2 regions of the Klebsiella sp. B345 genome follow, and region 2 is predicted to be linked to the other one. Evidence: predicted binding sites of a transcription regulator. Region 2 holds the regulator's gene; the other holds the start of a gene.
What was found. The regulator sigma-54, encoded in region 2, starts transcription at its own class of promoters, with help from an activator protein. The targets are predictions, from matches to a motif close to GTTGGCACANNTTTCGCTNT.
Positions count from the first base shown of each region.

Region 1: glnA (glutamate--ammonia ligase) is a predicted target of sigma-54. The motif match lies at 4,338-4,357, and genes of this name have one in related genera.

Region 1 covers NZ_CP180443.1:3,021,828-3,030,001, forward strand. Annotated here, with positions in the region: gene hemN (oxygen-independent coproporphyrinogen III oxidase) at 1-142, shown strand, start outside; gene glnG (nitrogen regulation protein NR(I)) at 186-1,595, opposite strand; gene glnL (nitrogen regulation protein NR(II)) at 1,604-2,653, opposite strand; gene glnA (glutamate--ammonia ligase) at 2,841-4,250, opposite strand; gene typA (ribosome-dependent GTPase TypA) at 4,630-6,453, shown strand; gene ACMYSO_RS14245 (GntR family transcriptional regulator) at 6,673-7,383, shown strand; gene ACMYSO_RS14250 (sugar phosphate isomerase/epimerase family protein) at 7,391-8,174, shown strand, end outside.
Region 2 covers NZ_CP180443.1:2,397,418-2,405,591, forward strand. Annotated here, with positions in the region: gene mlaF (phospholipid ABC transporter ATP-binding protein MlaF) at 1-344, opposite strand, end outside; gene ACMYSO_RS11265 (calcium/sodium antiporter) at 556-1,533, shown strand; gene kdsD (arabinose-5-phosphate isomerase KdsD) at 1,530-2,534, shown strand; gene kdsC (3-deoxy-manno-octulosonate-8-phosphatase KdsC) at 2,549-3,115, shown strand; gene lptC (LPS export ABC transporter periplasmic protein LptC) at 3,112-3,687, shown strand; gene lptA (lipopolysaccharide ABC transporter substrate-binding protein LptA) at 3,656-4,201, shown strand; gene lptB (LPS export ABC transporter ATP-binding protein) at 4,208-4,933, shown strand; gene rpoN (RNA polymerase factor sigma-54) at 4,981-6,414, shown strand; gene hpf (ribosome hibernation promoting factor) at 6,437-6,724, shown strand; gene ptsN (PTS IIA-like nitrogen regulatory protein PtsN) at 6,795-7,283, shown strand; gene rapZ (RNase adapter RapZ) at 7,329-8,174, shown strand, end outside.

The DNA of each region.
Region 1 (8,174 bases), 620 kb from region 2:
AAAAGACGGGCTGGTGGATGTCGGTGAGAAGGGGATTCAGGTGACGCCGAAAGGCCGCTTGCTGATTCGCAACATTTGCATGTGCTTTGATGTCTATCTGCGCCAGAAAGCGCGGATGCAGCAGTTCTCCCGGGTGATTTAAACGCGGCCCCGGCAGACGTGGTGTCTGCCGGGGTCGATAGCCTTTATTCCATGCCTAACTCTTTCAGCTTGCGTGTCAGAGTATTACGTCCCCATCCCAGCAGACGAGCGGCTTCCTGCTTGTGCCCTTGCGTGTGGCGCAGCGCGGTGGTCAGCAGCGTACGCTCCATTTCCGGCTGTGCTTCTGAAAGCAAGTTTTGATGACCGGATCGCAACGCGCGGTCGGCCCATTGCCCTAACAGCGTTGCCCAGCTATCCGGTTGCATATGAGTCGGGCTATCCGGAATTGACGTTTCAAACAGCTCGCTGGGGAGATCCTGAGTCAGTACTTCCTGACCCGCGGCCATGACGGTCAGCCACCGGCAGGTGTTCTCCAGCTGCCGCACGTTGCCGGGCCAGGCCAGACGCGTCAGCGCGGTTTCCGTTTCCGGATGCAGCTGTTTGGCTTCGACGCCCAGTTCCCGGGCGGCAATTTGCAGGAAATGTCGGGCCAGTCGTGGAATATCCTCGCGACGCTCACGTAGCGGCGGGAGATGCACACGAATTACGTTCAGGCGGTGGAACAGGTCCTCACGGAACTTTCCCTCCTGTACGCGCTGCTCAAGGTTCTGGTGGGTGGCGGCAATAATGCGGACATCCACTTTCACCGGCGCATAGCCGCCAACGCGATAGAACTGGCCATCGGCCAGAACACGCAACAGGCGCGTCTGTACATCCAGCGGCATGTCGCCGATTTCATCAAGGAAAAGCGTCCCGCCGTCGGCCTGCTCAAAACGCCCCTGACGCACGGTGTTGGCGCCGGTAAAAGCCCCTTTCTCATGACCAAAGAGTTCGGATTCGATCAGGTCTTTTGGAATCGCCGCCATGTTCAGCGCGATAAATGGTGCTTTTGAGCGCGGACTGTGGCGATGCAACGCATGCGCTACCAGCTCTTTACCGGTCCCGGACTCGCCGTTGATCAACACGCTGATTGAGGAACGCGACAGACGCCCGATGATGCGGAAGACGTCCTGCATCGCCGGCGCTTCACCGATGATATCGGCCGTCGGGCTGGTGATCGTAATATTGCGCGGCTGCTGCTGCTCCTGATAGTGGCTGATCGCCCGGTCAACCAGCGCGACCGCTTCATCAATATCAAACGGCTTTGGCAGGTAATCAAAGGCGCCTTGCTGATAGGCGCTGACCGCCGCGTCGAGATCCGAATGCGCGGTCATTATGATGACCGGTAGCATCGGGTGACGCTGTTTAATTTGCTTCAGGAGCGCCAGACCGTCCATTCCCGGCATCCGAATATCAGATAACAGGACATCAGGCGTTTTGGTGGTGAGGGCGTCAAGCACCTCGTTGCCACTTTCAAATGTTGTACAGCTTAAGCCTGCTCCGGTTAGCGCGCGTTCAAGCACCCAACGGATGGAGCTATCGTCATCAACGATCCAGGCTATCCCTCGTTGCATAAACACCTCTATTTCCGAATAGGCAGGTATACCGAGAATTCGGTATGTCCCGGCCAACTGGTAAATTCAATTTTTCCGGAGTGCTGATCGATAAGACTGCGGGCGATGGAGAGCCCCAAACCGGTGCCGCCTTCGCGCCCGCTGACCATAGGATAAAACAGCGTATCCTGCAGCTGGGGCGGGATGCCCGGGCCATTATCTTCGACATCAATACGCGCAGTAAGGCGGTAACGTACACCGTGCAGGGTCAGTTGGAAGGCGGTACGGGTACGTAAGGTAATCTCGCCCCCTTCAGGCCCCAGAGCCTGCAGCGCATTGCGCACGATATTCAGCAAAACCTGTTCAATTTGGTCGGGGTCGTGCGGCAGTTCCGGCAGGCTAGGGTCGTAATCACGGATAAGTTTGACGTTATCCGGCAGCTCCATGGATACCAGCTTCACGACTCGCTCCGCGACCTTGTGGATGCTTTCAGTGACGTGCATCCCCGGGTGTTGCGGTCCCAGCAGGCGATCGACAAGATTTCTTAAGCGATCGGCCTGTTCAATAATCACGTTGGTGTATTCCATCAGTGCAGGGTCAGGCAATGCTTTACTCAGCAATTGCGCGGCTCCTCTCAGGCCACCTAACGGATTTTTAATCTCATGTGCCAGCCCGCGAACCAAATCCCGTGCGGCGATTTGCTGTGCGTGCTGCAGCTGTTCCTGGCTCAGGCGACGCTGATTATCCATCGGCGCCATCTCTAGCAAGATGAAGCCATCAGGCAGACGCTGTGCCGTCAAGGACAGGATATGGGAACGACTATCGATAACCAGCGTGACTTCGTTATCGGTAAACCCCTGGCCGGCGAGCAAGCTTTCCTGCATCAGGCCAATATTCAGGGAAAAATAGCTCAACAGTTCCGGGAGTGGCGTGCCGAAAAGCTTACGTGAACTTTGTGCCAGAAGCTGCTGCGCTGCCGGGTTCGCGTAATGCACCGCCAGGTCGTTATCGACCAATAAAATACTGTTGATTAAAGAGTTAAGGATCTGCCCAGCATCGGGCTGAGTGCCTGTTGCCATCTGACAGTCTCCTGAAATGAGTGCACTGTTATAGTGCAGTATAGCTTTTTATGGATAAAAAGCGCATGAGATCAGCATGTTGGTGGAGAAAAAAGCCCATCCTGAGATGGGCTGAAAGTTTCCACGGCAACAAAATACCCTTGATATGCCACGCCACAACATGGCATACCCAGGATTTACAGCAAAATTAGACGCTGTAGTACAGCTCGAACTCAACCGGGTGCGGAGTCATACGTACGCGGTCGTTCTCTTCAATACGCAGAGCGATGTAAGCATCGATCGCGTCGTTGGTGAATACACCACCAGCAGTCAGGAACTCACGGTCCGCGTCCAGCGCGTTCAGTGCTTCTTCCAGAGAGCCTGCAACCTGTGGGATCTCTTTCGCTTCTTCCGGCGGCAGATCGTACAGGTTTTTATCCATGGCTTCGCCCGGATGGATTTTGTTCTTGATACCGTCAAGACCAGCCATCAGCAGCGCTGCGAAGCACAGGTACGGGTTAGCAGCCGGGTCCGGGAAGCGCACTTCAATACGGCGTGCTTTCGGAGAGGTTACTACCGGAATACGGATAGAGGCAGAACGGTTACGGGCAGAGTAAGCCAGCATAACCGGTGCTTCATAACCCGGGACCAGACGCTTGTAGGAGTTGGTGGTTGGGTTTGCCAGGGCGTTGATCGCTTTAGCGTGTTTGATAACACCGCCGATGTAGAACAGCGCTTGCTCAGACAGACCCGCATATTTGTCGCCAGAGAACAGGTTTACGCCGTTCTTGGACAGAGACATGTGGCAGTGCATGCCGGAACCGTTATCGCCAAACATCGGTTTTGGCATGAAGGTTGCGGTTTTGCCGAAGCGGTGAGCCACGTTCTGCACTACATATTTGTAAATCTGAATTTCGTCCGCTTTTTTGGTCATGGTGTTGAAGCGGGTAGCGATTTCGTTCTGACCAGCGGTGGCCACTTCGTGGTGGTGCGCTTCAACAACCAGGCCCATTTCTTCCATGATCATACACATGGTAGAACGGATATCCTGAGAGGAGTCTACCGGCGGAACCGGGAAGTAACCGCCTTTCACGCCAGGACGGTGACCTTTGTTACCACCTTCGTATTTGGTGGAAGAGTTCCATGCGCCTTCGATATCATCGATAGCAACGTGGGAACCGGAGATGGACGCGCCGAAACGGATGTCGTCAAACAGGAAGAACTCTGGTTCTGGCCCGAACAGTACGGTGTCCGCCAGACCGGTAGAGCGCAGATACTCTTCCGCACGTTTGGCGATGGAGCGCGGGTCACGGTCATAGCCCTGCAGGGTGCCTGGTTCCAGGATGTCGCAGCGGATGATCAGAGTCGGTTCTTCATAGAACGGGTCGATCAGCGCAGTGGTCGCATCCGGCATCAGAACCATGTCTGATTCGTTAATACCTTTCCAGCCACCAATCGAGGAGCCATCAAACATTTTGCCTTCTTCGAAGAATTCGGCATTCACCTGATGAGAAGGAATTGTGACGTGCTGTTCTTTACCTTTGGTATCGGTGAAGCGCAGATCGACAAACTTCACTTCATGCTCGTTCAGCATCGTCAAAACGTGTTCAGCGGACATACTTAAACTCTCCCGGATTGGTCATTGTCGTCGTGGTAACGAAAACTTTTTTGCTACGTAAAGTGGCGTTGTTGCCTTAAAAAATATAAAGCGAAATCTGTGCCAACTTTTAAATTGCCCCCAAAAGGCGTTATCATGCACTCCATCGTGCAAAAGGGCTGCACCATTATGAATGCATTGCACTAATATAGTGCAATTGTGTGAACATTGGGCACCAGTTTGGTGCAAATCACCTATAAAAACCCTTTTAACGCGTCGTGAAAGCGATCACAAAGAAACTCTGCAATACTTGTTTGTGGAGGATGTTTGTGATCCTGTTTTGTACTGCGATTAATCCGTGTACAATAACGCGCTATTTCTAAATGCCTGAGGCAAAGTTGTGATCGAAAATTTGCGTAATATCGCCATCATCGCGCACGTTGACCATGGTAAAACTACCCTGGTCGATAAGCTGCTGCAGCAATCCGGTACGTTTGATGCTCGTGCCGAAACTCAAGAGCGAGTGATGGACTCCAACGATTTGGAGAAAGAGCGTGGGATTACCATCCTCGCTAAAAACACCGCTATCAAATGGAACGACTATCGTATCAACATCGTTGATACCCCAGGGCACGCCGACTTCGGAGGTGAAGTTGAACGTGTCATGTCCATGGTTGATTCCGTGCTGCTGGTCGTTGACGCAATGGATGGCCCGATGCCGCAGACGCGCTTCGTAACCAAGAAGGCATTTGCTCATGGTCTGAAGCCAATCGTGGTCATCAACAAGGTTGACCGTCCGGGCGCACGCCCTGACTGGGTCGTCGATCAGGTATTTGACCTGTTCGTTAACCTTGATGCGACTGATGAGCAGCTGGACTTCCCGATCGTTTACGCTTCTGCGCTGAACGGTATCGCGGGTCTGGATCACGAAGATATGGCTGACGATATGACTCCGCTGTATCAGACCATCGTCGATCGTGTTGCGGCACCAAACGTAGACCTGGATGGCCCGCTGCAGATGCAAATCTCCCAGCTGGACTACAACAACTACGTTGGCGTCATCGGCATCGGCCGCATCAAACGCGGTAAAGTGAAGCCGAACCAGCAGATCACTATCGTTGATAGCGAAGGCAAAACCCGTAACGGTAAAGTTGGTAAAGTACTGACTCACCTGGGTCTGGAACGTATCGAGAGCGATGTTGCTGAAGCTGGCGATATCATCGCGATCACCGGTCTGGGTGAGCTGAACATCTCTGACACCATCTGCGATCCGCAGAATGTTGAAGCGCTGCCGGCGCTGTCAGTTGATGAGCCGACCGTTTCCATGTTCTTCTGCGTTAACACCTCTCCGTTCTGTGGCAAAGAAGGTAAGTACGTTACCTCTCGTCAGATTCTTGACCGCCTGAACAAAGAGCTGGTGCACAACGTAGCGCTGCGTGTTGAAGAAACTCCGGATGCTGACGCATTCCGCGTTTCTGGTCGTGGCGAGCTGCACCTGTCTGTTCTGATCGAAAACATGCGTCGTGAAGGTTTCGAGATGGCGGTTTCCCGTCCGAAAGTTATCTTCCGCGAAATCGACGGCCGTAAACAAGAGCCGTTCGAAAACGTAACGCTGGACGTTGAAGAGCAGCATCAGGGTTCTGTCATGCAGGCTCTGGGTGAGCGTAAAGGCGACCTGAAAAACATGAATCCAGATGGCAAAGGCCGCGTACGTCTCGACTACGTGATCCCAAGCCGTGGCCTGATCGGCTTCCGTTCTGAGTTCATGACCATGACCTCCGGTACTGGTCTGCTGTACTCCACCTTCAGCCACTACGATGATGTTCGTGCGGGTGATGTTGGCCAGCGCCAGAACGGCGTTCTGATCTCCAACGGTCAGGGTAAAGCAGTTGCCTTCGCACTGTTCAGCCTGCAGGACCGCGGTAAGCTGTTCCTGGGTCACGGTGCGGAAGTATATGAAGGCCAGATCATCGGTATTCACAGCCGTTCTAACGACCTGACAGTAAACTGCCTGACCGGTAAGAAACTGACCAACATGCGTGCGTCAGGTACCGATGAAGCGACCACTCTGGTTCCGGCGCAGAAAATGACCCTGGAGCAGGCTCTGGAGTTCATCGATGACGACGAACTGGTAGAAGTGACGCCGACCTCTGTACGTATTCGTAAGCGTCATCTGACCGAGAACGATCGTAAACGCGCGATGCGCGGTTCGAAAGAAGACTAATTTTCGCTTCTTGTCGATGCCAGAACCCCGCCCTTACGGCGGGGTTTTTTTTGCCCTGAAGTCCTGCTATCCCCCGTCACCACTCACATCAACGGACAATCGCTCCTTTAGCGAGGAGAGGCCGGTCACATTTATCCCCAAAGAATAATGTAGATATTGCTATTTTTTTGCGCGTAAGAGTAAGATTCATTATCTGGTTTAAACCAAATGGGCTAAACAATAATGATGAATCAATCAACCGTCGAAAATGCGAAAGAAAAATTAGACCACTGGTTGAGGGAAGGGATCACGGCACCGGGCGGTAAACTTCCTTCTGAAAGAGAGCTCGGGGAGCTGCTGGGTATTAAGCGTATGACCCTGCGTCAGGCGCTCTTAAACCTGGAAGCGGAATCGCGAATTTTCCGTAAAGACCGCAAGGGATGGTTTGTTACCCAGCCGCGTTTTAACTACAGCCCGGAGCTGTCTGCCAGCTTCCAACGTGCCGCGCTGGAACAGGGCAGGGAGCCCTCCTGGGGGTTTATCGCCAAGAGCCGCACTGCCAGCTTTCCCGATGCCGCACGGCCGCTTCTCGCAACAACGCCGTCGGATGAGCTGTATCTCATTACCGGTTGGGGTGCGCTGGAAGGACATAAAGTGTTTTATCATGAGACGTTTATTAACCCCAATGTTGCCCCCGGGTTTATTGAACAACTCGACAATCAGTCTTTCTCCTCGGTATGGAAAAATGAGTACCAAAAGGACGTCGTAACGAAAAAACTGGTGTTTAAACCAGTCAGAATGTCGGGTGATATTGGTAAATTTATTGGCGGCTCCTCAGGCATGCCTGCCATTCTTATTGAGAAACACCGGGCTGACAGTAATGGCAATATCATTCAGATCGATATTGAATACTGGCGGTTTGAGGCAGTTGATCTTTTTATTAACTTGTAGGTGTCTTATGCTAACGAAATACGATGCAGAAAAAATTCTCGCTCGTGTAGATAATCTTCCCCTTTATCTTCACGCCTATGCATACCATTTTAATATGCGCCTTGAGCGGATATTACCTGGTGATTTATTAGATATTGCGCATGAGAATCATCTGCGAGGTGTGAAAATTCATGTACTCGATGGTGAAACACGTTCTCTCGGCAATATGAATGATATCGAACTTGCCGAATTTGCAGAAAAAGCAAAACAATTACAGCTTGATGTGCATATAGAAACCAGCGCCTCGGATCAACAAGCTATCGATCATGCTACCCGCATCGCATTAAAAACCGGCGCCACCTCTGTTCGCTTTTATCCTCGTTACGAGGGTCATTTACAAGACGTTCTACCGAAAATTAACTTTGATATCCAGTATATTAAAGAACGCTATCAGGATAGCGGTCTGACGTTTACGCTCGAACAACATGAAGATTTGAAAAGCCACGAGCTGGTGGCGCTGATTGAACAAAGCGGGATGCCTTCTCTTTCGCTGCTGTTTGATTTTGCAAACATGATTAACGCCAACGAGCATCCGCTGAATGCCCTCGAGACGATGTCACCTTTTATTACTCAGGTGCATATTAAAGATGCCTTAATTATCAACGAGGATAATGGCCTCGGACATCATGCCTGCAGCTCCGGTCAGGGGGATATGCCTTTTAAAGATTTACTGACCCGGCTGATTTGTCTGGGTGATGAGCAGCCTCAGGTAATGGCTTATGGCCTGGAAGAGGAAGTGGACTACTATGCTC
Region 2 (8,174 bases):
CGCGTATGTTCGCGCAGCGGGTAAGCAACGTTATTGAACACATTCATATCAGTGAACAGTGCGCCGGACTGGAACAGCATGCTCATACGCTTGCGCACGGTATAGAGGCGCGAGCGTGACATCGCGGGCACGTTTTCGCCATCAAACAGGATCTCACCTTTATCAGGCGGGATCTGTCCACCGATCAGGCGCAGCAGCGTCGTTTTACCGATCCCCGATGGCCCCATGATCGCCGTGATCTTACCGCGCGGCACTGACAGCGAGATGTCATCGAAGATCACCCGATCGCCGCGAGAGAAGCGGATACCGCGAACTTCGACCAAATTCGCCAACGTTTGGCTCATAAAATCATCCTTCCTAAACATCCCTCGGGCTAAGCATGGCGCGTACCTTCACCACAAACCCAACATTTTTACAGAATCTTACCTGCCTGGGTTAGCGAAAACTGGCATTTGTTTTACTTTTGACAAACATAAAGTCAAAATTAAGAATTCGTTACGCTGCAGACGGAATGGGACAGCGAAGCGACGATTATACCTGAAGAAAGGACTTTAGATGCTCTTAGCGACGGCTCTGTTAATCATTGGTTTACTGCTGGTAGTCTACAGCGCCGATCGTCTGGTCTACGCCGCTTCCATTCTGTGCCGAATGCTGGGGATCCCGCCGCTGATAATCGGGATGACGGTGGTCAGTATTGGCACCAGCTTGCCCGAGATCATCGTTTCTGCAGCCGCCTCCCTGCACGGGCAGACCGATTTGGCCATCGGTACGGCAATCGGCTCCAATATCACCAATATATTATTAATACTTGGCCTCGCTGCCCTGCTCCATCCATTTACCGTGCATTCTGATATCCTGCGCCGCGAGTTGCCGCTAATGTTGCTGGTCAGTTTGCTGGCAAGCTTTGTGCTGTACGATGGGCAACTGTCCCGTATAGATGGCCTGTTTTTATTCGCGCTGGCCATACTGTGGTTGATGTTTACGATTAAAATCGCCCGCATTGCTGAACGCCAGGGCAGCGATAGTCTGACCCGGGAGCAGATGGCTGAACTCCCGCGGGAAGGTTCGCTTCCGGTCGCCCTGCTATGGTTAGGCGTGGCCCTGATTATAATGCCGATGGCCACCCGAATGGTCGTGGACAACGCCACCGTGCTGGCTAACTATTTTGCTATCAGCGAGCTGACCGTCGGTCTGACGGTGGTCGCTATCGGGACCAGCCTGCCGGAGCTCGCGACGGCGATCGCCGGGGCGAGAAAAGGGGAAGATGACATCGCCATCGGCAATATTATTGGCGCGAATATTCTCAATATTGCCCTGGTTCTTGGCTTACCGGCACTGATTGCACCGGGCGGGTTCGCACCGGAGGCATTTACCCGCGACTACGCGGTCATGATGTTCGTCAGCGTGATCTTCGCCCTGCTGTGCTGGCGCCGTAAGCAACAACTAAGCCGTCTTGTCGGTGCGCTCCTGGTCGGCGGTTTTGTAGTTTGGTTGGCGATGCTGTACTGGGCAGCACCGCTCTTCGTTGAATGACTCGGGATAACATTATGTCGCAAATAGATTTGCCAACGGATTTTGACTTTCAACGGGCAGGACGTGAAGTGCTGGACATTGAACGTGAAGGTCTGGCTCAACTCGATCAATACATTAACGCCGATTTTACGCAGGCCTGCGAAAAGATCTTCCGCTGTAGCGGGAAAGTGGTGGTGATGGGGATGGGCAAATCTGGCCATATCGGGCGTAAAATGGCGGCCACCTTCGCCAGCACCGGTACGCCTTCATTTTTCGTTCATCCCGGCGAAGCAGCCCACGGTGACTTAGGCATGGTGACACCGCAAGATGTTATCATTGCGCTCTCCAACTCCGGTGAATCAAACGAGATCCTGGCGCTGATTCCGGTCCTGAAACGCCAGCAGGTGCCACTCATCTGCATGACCAGTCGCCCGGAAAGCAGCATGGCGCGGGCGGCAGATATTCACCTTTGCGTGAAAGTATTGAAGGAAGCCTGTCCGTTAGGGCTGGCCCCGACCTCCAGCACTACCGCCGCACTGGTGATGGGTGATGCCCTGGCGGTCGCGCTGCTCGAAGCTCGTGGTTTTACCGCTGAAGATTTCGCCCTGTCGCATCCTGGCGGCGCACTGGGTCGTAAGCTGCTGCTGCGGGTCAATGATATTATGCATACGGGTGATGAAATCCCGCATGTCAACGTGACGGCAACCCTGCGCGATGCGCTGCTGGAAATCACGCGTAAAAATTTAGGCATGACGGCAGTCTGCGACGACGACATGAACATCATTGGAATCTTCACCGATGGTGACCTGCGCCGGGTGTTCGATACCGGCGTCGATATGCGTAACGCCAGCATCGCCGAGGTGATGACACCGGGGGGGATCCGCATCCGCCCCGGCATTCTGGCCGTGGATGCGCTGAACCTGATGCAGTCACGTCATATCACCTGCGTGTTAGTTGCCGATGGCGACCATCTGTTGGGTGTGGTACATATGCACGATCTCCTGCGCGCAGGCGTAGTGTAAGTAAGGATAAAATAATGAATAATGCTGATGCTCTGCTGGCAACCTGTTACGGACCGGTAAGCGCTGAGTTTATCGAGCGGGCGGCGAAGATCCGTTTACTCATCCTCGACGTTGACGGCGTGCTGTCCGACGGTCTTATCTACATGGGTAACCACGGTGAAGAGCTGAAGGCGTTTAACGTACGGGATGGTTATGGGGTCCGCTGTGCACTGACTTCCGGTATTGAAGTCGCGATTATTACCGGGCGAAAAGCTAAACTGGTAGAAGACCGTTGTCAGACGCTTGGCATTACGCACCTGTATCAAGGGCAGTCTGATAAACTGCTGGCATTCCGTGACTTATTAAGCAAGCTGGCGGTCCATCCGGAGGAAGTTGCCTACATTGGCGATGACCTGATCGACTGGCCGGTGATGGCAGAAGTCGGGCTGAGCGTTGCGGTGGCAGATGCCCACCCTCTGCTGCTGCCCCGAGCGAACTACATCACTCGCATCAATGGCGGGCGTGGAGCGGTACGAGAAGTCTGCGATTTGTTACTCCTGGCGCAGGGCAAGCTGGATGAGGCCAAAGGACAATCAATATGAGTAAAACCAGACGTTGGGTTATTATTTTACTATCGCTGGTCGCGCTGGTCCTGATAGGCCTGAATCTGGCGGGTACGGACGACGCGCCTGCACCAGAGGCCAATCCTGCTGACCCAACGTACACCAGTGAGCATACCGATACCGTGGTCTACAGCCCTGAAGGGGCGCTTAACTATCGCTTAATCGCTGAGCACGTGGAGTATTTTTCCGCCGAGGCGCTATCGTGGTTCACCAAACCGGTAATGACGACCTTTGACACCAATAAGGTCCCGACCTGGTCTATCAAAGCAGACAAGGCAAAGCTGACCAACGACCGCATGCTGTATCTTTACGGGCATGTTGAGGTAAACGCACTGACAGCGGACTCTCAACTGCGCAAAATTACGACGGATAACGCCCAGATAAACCTGGTAACACAAGATGTTACCTCCGATGACTTGGTGACGTTGTACGGGACAACATTTAATTCTAGCGGCCTGAAAATGCGCGGTAACTTGCGCAGCAAAACTGCCGAGCTGATTGAAAAGGTTAGAACCTCTTATGAAATTCAGAACAAACAAACTCAGCCTTAAGATTGCGCTCGCCAGCGCCATTCTGGCCGCCAGCCTGCCGGCACTGGCCAAAACCGGTGATACCGATCAGCCGATCCACATCGAATCCGATCAGCAGTCGCTGGATATGCAGGGCAATATCGTCACCTTTACCGGCAATGTGGTCGTCACCCAGGGCACCATCAAAATCAACGCGGATAAGGTGGTCGTCACCCGTCCTGGCGGGGAAAAAGGCAAAGAAGTGATCGACGGTTATGGCAACCCGGCTACCTTCTATCAGATGCAGGACAACGGCAAACCGGTGAAAGGCCGCGCCGATAAAATGCATTATGAATTGCAGAACGATTTTGTGGTGTTGACCGGCAACGCGCACCTGGATCAGCTCGACAGCAACATCCAGGGTGACAAGATCACTTACCTGGTGAAAGAGCAGAAAATGCAGGCGTTCAGCAGCAAAGGCGGACGCGTAACCACGGTTCTGGTTCCTTCGCAGCTGCAGGACAAAAGTGGCGATCAGTCAAAGAAAGGTAAGTAATTCGTTATGGCAACATTAACTGCAAAGAATCTTGCTAAAGCCTATAAAGGCCGCCGCGTGGTGGAAGATGTCAGTCTGACCGTGAACTCCGGCGAGATTGTCGGCCTGCTTGGCCCAAACGGCGCCGGTAAAACCACGACCTTCTACATGGTGGTGGGCATTGTGCCGCGCGACGCCGGCAACATTATCATCGACGATGAAGATATCAGCCTGCTGCCGCTGCACGCCCGCGCGCGTCGGGGTATCGGCTACCTGCCGCAGGAAGCCTCCATTTTCCGCCGCCTGAGCGTGTTTGATAACCTGATGGCGGTGTTGCAGATTCGGGACGATCTCAGCAGCGAGCAGCGCGAAGACCGCGCCAAAGAGCTGATGGAAGAGTTTCATATTGAACATCTGCGCGACAGCCTTGGTCAGGCGCTTTCCGGTGGTGAACGCCGTCGTGTCGAAATCGCGCGAGCGCTGGCCGCTAACCCGAAATTTATCCTGCTGGATGAACCCTTTGCCGGCGTGGATCCGATTTCCGTTATCGATATCAAACGGATCATCGAACACCTGCGAGACAGCGGTCTTGGGGTACTGATCACCGACCATAACGTCAGGGAAACGCTGGCCGTTTGTGAACGTGCCTATATCGTTAGCCAGGGTCACCTGATTGCCCACGGCACGCCTCAGCAAATCCTTGAAGACGAGCAGGTTAAGCGCGTGTATCTTGGGGAAGACTTCAGACTCTGATAGGGTAGAGGTTACAGACGTTTTAGCCGGAGATATTTGCCCTGAATATGAAGCAAGGTTTGCAATTAAGGCTAAGCCAACAGCTTGCCATGACGCCACAACTGCAGCAGGCTATCCGTTTGCTGCAGTTGTCCACGTTAGAACTCCAGCAGGAACTCCAGCAGGCGCTGGAGAGTAATCCGTTGCTTGAGCAAACCGATCTTCACGATGAGGTAGAAACCAAAGAGGTCGAGGACCGCGAATCGCTGGATACGGTCGATGCGCTTGAGCAAAAAGATATGCCGGAGGAGTTGCCCCTCGACGCCAGCTGGGATGAGATCTACACCGCCGGTACACCATCAGGAAACGGCGTTGACTATCAGGACGACGAGCTGCCGGTCTATCAAGGCGAAACGACCCAAAGCCTGCAGGATTATCTGATGTGGCAGGTCGAGCTGACGCCATTTACCGATACCGATCGCGCCATCGCCACCTCTATCGTCGATGCCGTCGATGATACGGGCTATCTCACTATTCGGATCGAAGACATTGTCGAGAGCATCGACGATGAAGAGATCGGCCTCGAAGAAGTTGAAGCGGTACTAAAACGTATCCAGCGTTTTGATCCGGTTGGCGTGGCGGCGAAAGATCTGCGCGACTGCCTGCTGGTTCAACTTTCACAATATGCGAAAGAGACGCCCTGGCTGGAAGAGGCCCGGCTGATCATCAGCGATCATCTTGATCTGCTCGCCAACCATGATTTTCGTTCCTTAATGCGCGTGACGCGCCTTAAAGAAGATGTGCTGAAAGAAGCGGTTAACCTGATCCAGTCGCTCGATCCTCGCCCAGGCCAGTCGATCCAGACCAGTGAGCCAGAGTACGTCATTCCTGACGTTCTGGTACGCAAGGTTAGCGACCGCTGGGTAGTGGAGCTGAATTCCGACAGTATCCCGCGTCTGAAAATCAATCAGCACTATGCCGCAATGGGTAACAGCTCTCGCAATGACGCCGACAGCCAGTTTATCCGCAGCAACCTGCAGGAAGCCCGCTGGCTAATTAAGAGCCTGGAAAGCCGTAACGATACGCTGCTGCGCGTCAGCCGCTGCATCGTCGAGCAGCAGCAGGCCTTCTTCGAGCAGGGCGAAGAGTATATGAAACCGATGGTGCTGGCGGATATTGCCCAGGCCGTCGAAATGCATGAATCCACCATTTCACGTGTCACCACTCAAAAATACCTGCACAGTCCGCGCGGTATTTTTGAGCTGAAGTATTTCTTCTCCAGCCACGTCAGTACCGAAGGCGGCGGCGAGGCATCGTCCACCGCCATTCGTGCGCTGGTGAAGAAGTTAATCGCCGCGGAGAACCCCGCGAAGCCGTTGAGTGACAGTAAGCTCACCACCATACTGTCCGAACAAGGTATCATGGTCGCGCGCCGTACCGTTGCCAAGTACCGAGAGTCTTTATCCATTCCGCCGTCCAACCAGCGTAAACAACTGGTCTGACACAACCGATAAGGAAGACACTATGCAGCTCAACATTACAGGACACAACGTCGAGATCACCCCTGCACTGCGCGACTTCGTTAACGCGAAGTTCAGCAAACTGGAGCAGTTTTTCGACCGGATCAACCAGGTCTACATTGTGTTAAAAGTAGAGAAGGTAACGCAAATTGCGGATGCCAATCTGCATGTCAACGGTGGCGAAATCCATGCCAGTGCGGAAGGGCAGGATATGTACGCCGCTATCGATGGTCTTATCGATAAGCTGGCAAGACAGTTAACAAAACATAAAGATAAACTAAAACAACACTAATTGTCCGGGCGTTGCTCTCGCCTGTTACCCGCTTTAATGGGTAGCAGGCAAGGGGCGCTCAGGTGAAATTATGATGAACAACGATTCGGCTCTACAACTGAGCAACGTCCTTAACCAGGAATGTACCCGTAGCCAGGTTCACTGCCAGAGCAAAAAACGCGCGCTGGAAATCATCAGTGAGCTGGCAGCTAAACAGCTAGGTTTACCGCCACAACTGGTGTTTGAAGCTATTCTCACTCGCGAGAAAATGGGCAGCACCGGGATTGGCAATGGGATTGCCATTCCTCATGGCAAGCTCGAAGAGGATACGCTGCGTGCGGTTGGCGTATTTGTCCAGCTGGAAACCCCGATTGCATTTGATGCCATCGACAACCAGCCGGTCGATCTGCTGTTTGCACTTCTGGTGCCGGCCGATCAGACCAAGACTCATCTGCATACGCTGTCGCTGGTGGCGAAGCGACTGGCAGATAAAACCATTTGTCGTCGCCTGCGCGCAGCGCAAAGCGATGAAGAACTGTATGAGATCATCACCGAAGCAGGAAGCAGCGATGATAGTTAACGAGAGTCGCACTTCATTCTTTATCGTACTGAGGAGAAACGGTACATGGTACTGATGATCGTCAGTGGCCGCTCAGGCTCGGGGAAATCCGTTGCCCTGCGGGCACTGGAAGATATGGGTTTCTACTGCGTAGATAACCTGCCGGTTGTGCTGCTGCCCGAACTGGCCCGCTCGCTGGCCGACAGAAACATGTCAGCAGCCGTCAGCATTGACGTGCGCAATATGCCGGAATCACCGGAGATCTTTGAGCAGGCCATGAAAAACCTGCCAGAGACGTTTTCACCTCAGCTCCTGTTCCTTGATGCCGACCGTAACACGCTGATCCGCCGCTATAGCGACACGCGCCGTCTGCACCCGTTGTCGAGCAAGAATCTGTCGCTTGAAAGCGCAATTGACGAAGAGAGCGCCCTGCTGGAACCGTTGCGTTCCCGCGCAGACCTGATCGTCGATACCTCCGAAATGTCGGTGCATGAACTAGCAGAAATGCTGCGTACGCGCCTGCTCGGTAAGCGTGAGCGCGAACTGACCATGGTCTTTGAATCCTTTGGGTTTAAGCACGGCATCCCGATTGATGCCGATTATGTCTTCGACGTGCGCTTCCTACCCAACCCGCACTGGGATCCCAAACTGCGTCCAATGACCGGGCTGGATAAACCGGTGGCGGCCTTCCTTGACCGGCACACGGAAGTTCACAATTTTATTTACCAGACCCGCAGCTATCTTGAGCTATGGTTACCGATGCTGGAGACCAATAATCGCAGCTATCTGACGGTGGCTATTGGTTGTACCGGCGGTAAACATCGCTCGGTCTACATTGCCGAGCAACTGGCTGATTACTTCCGCTCACGCGGCAAGAATGTGCAGTCTCGCCATCGGACGCTGGAAAAACGC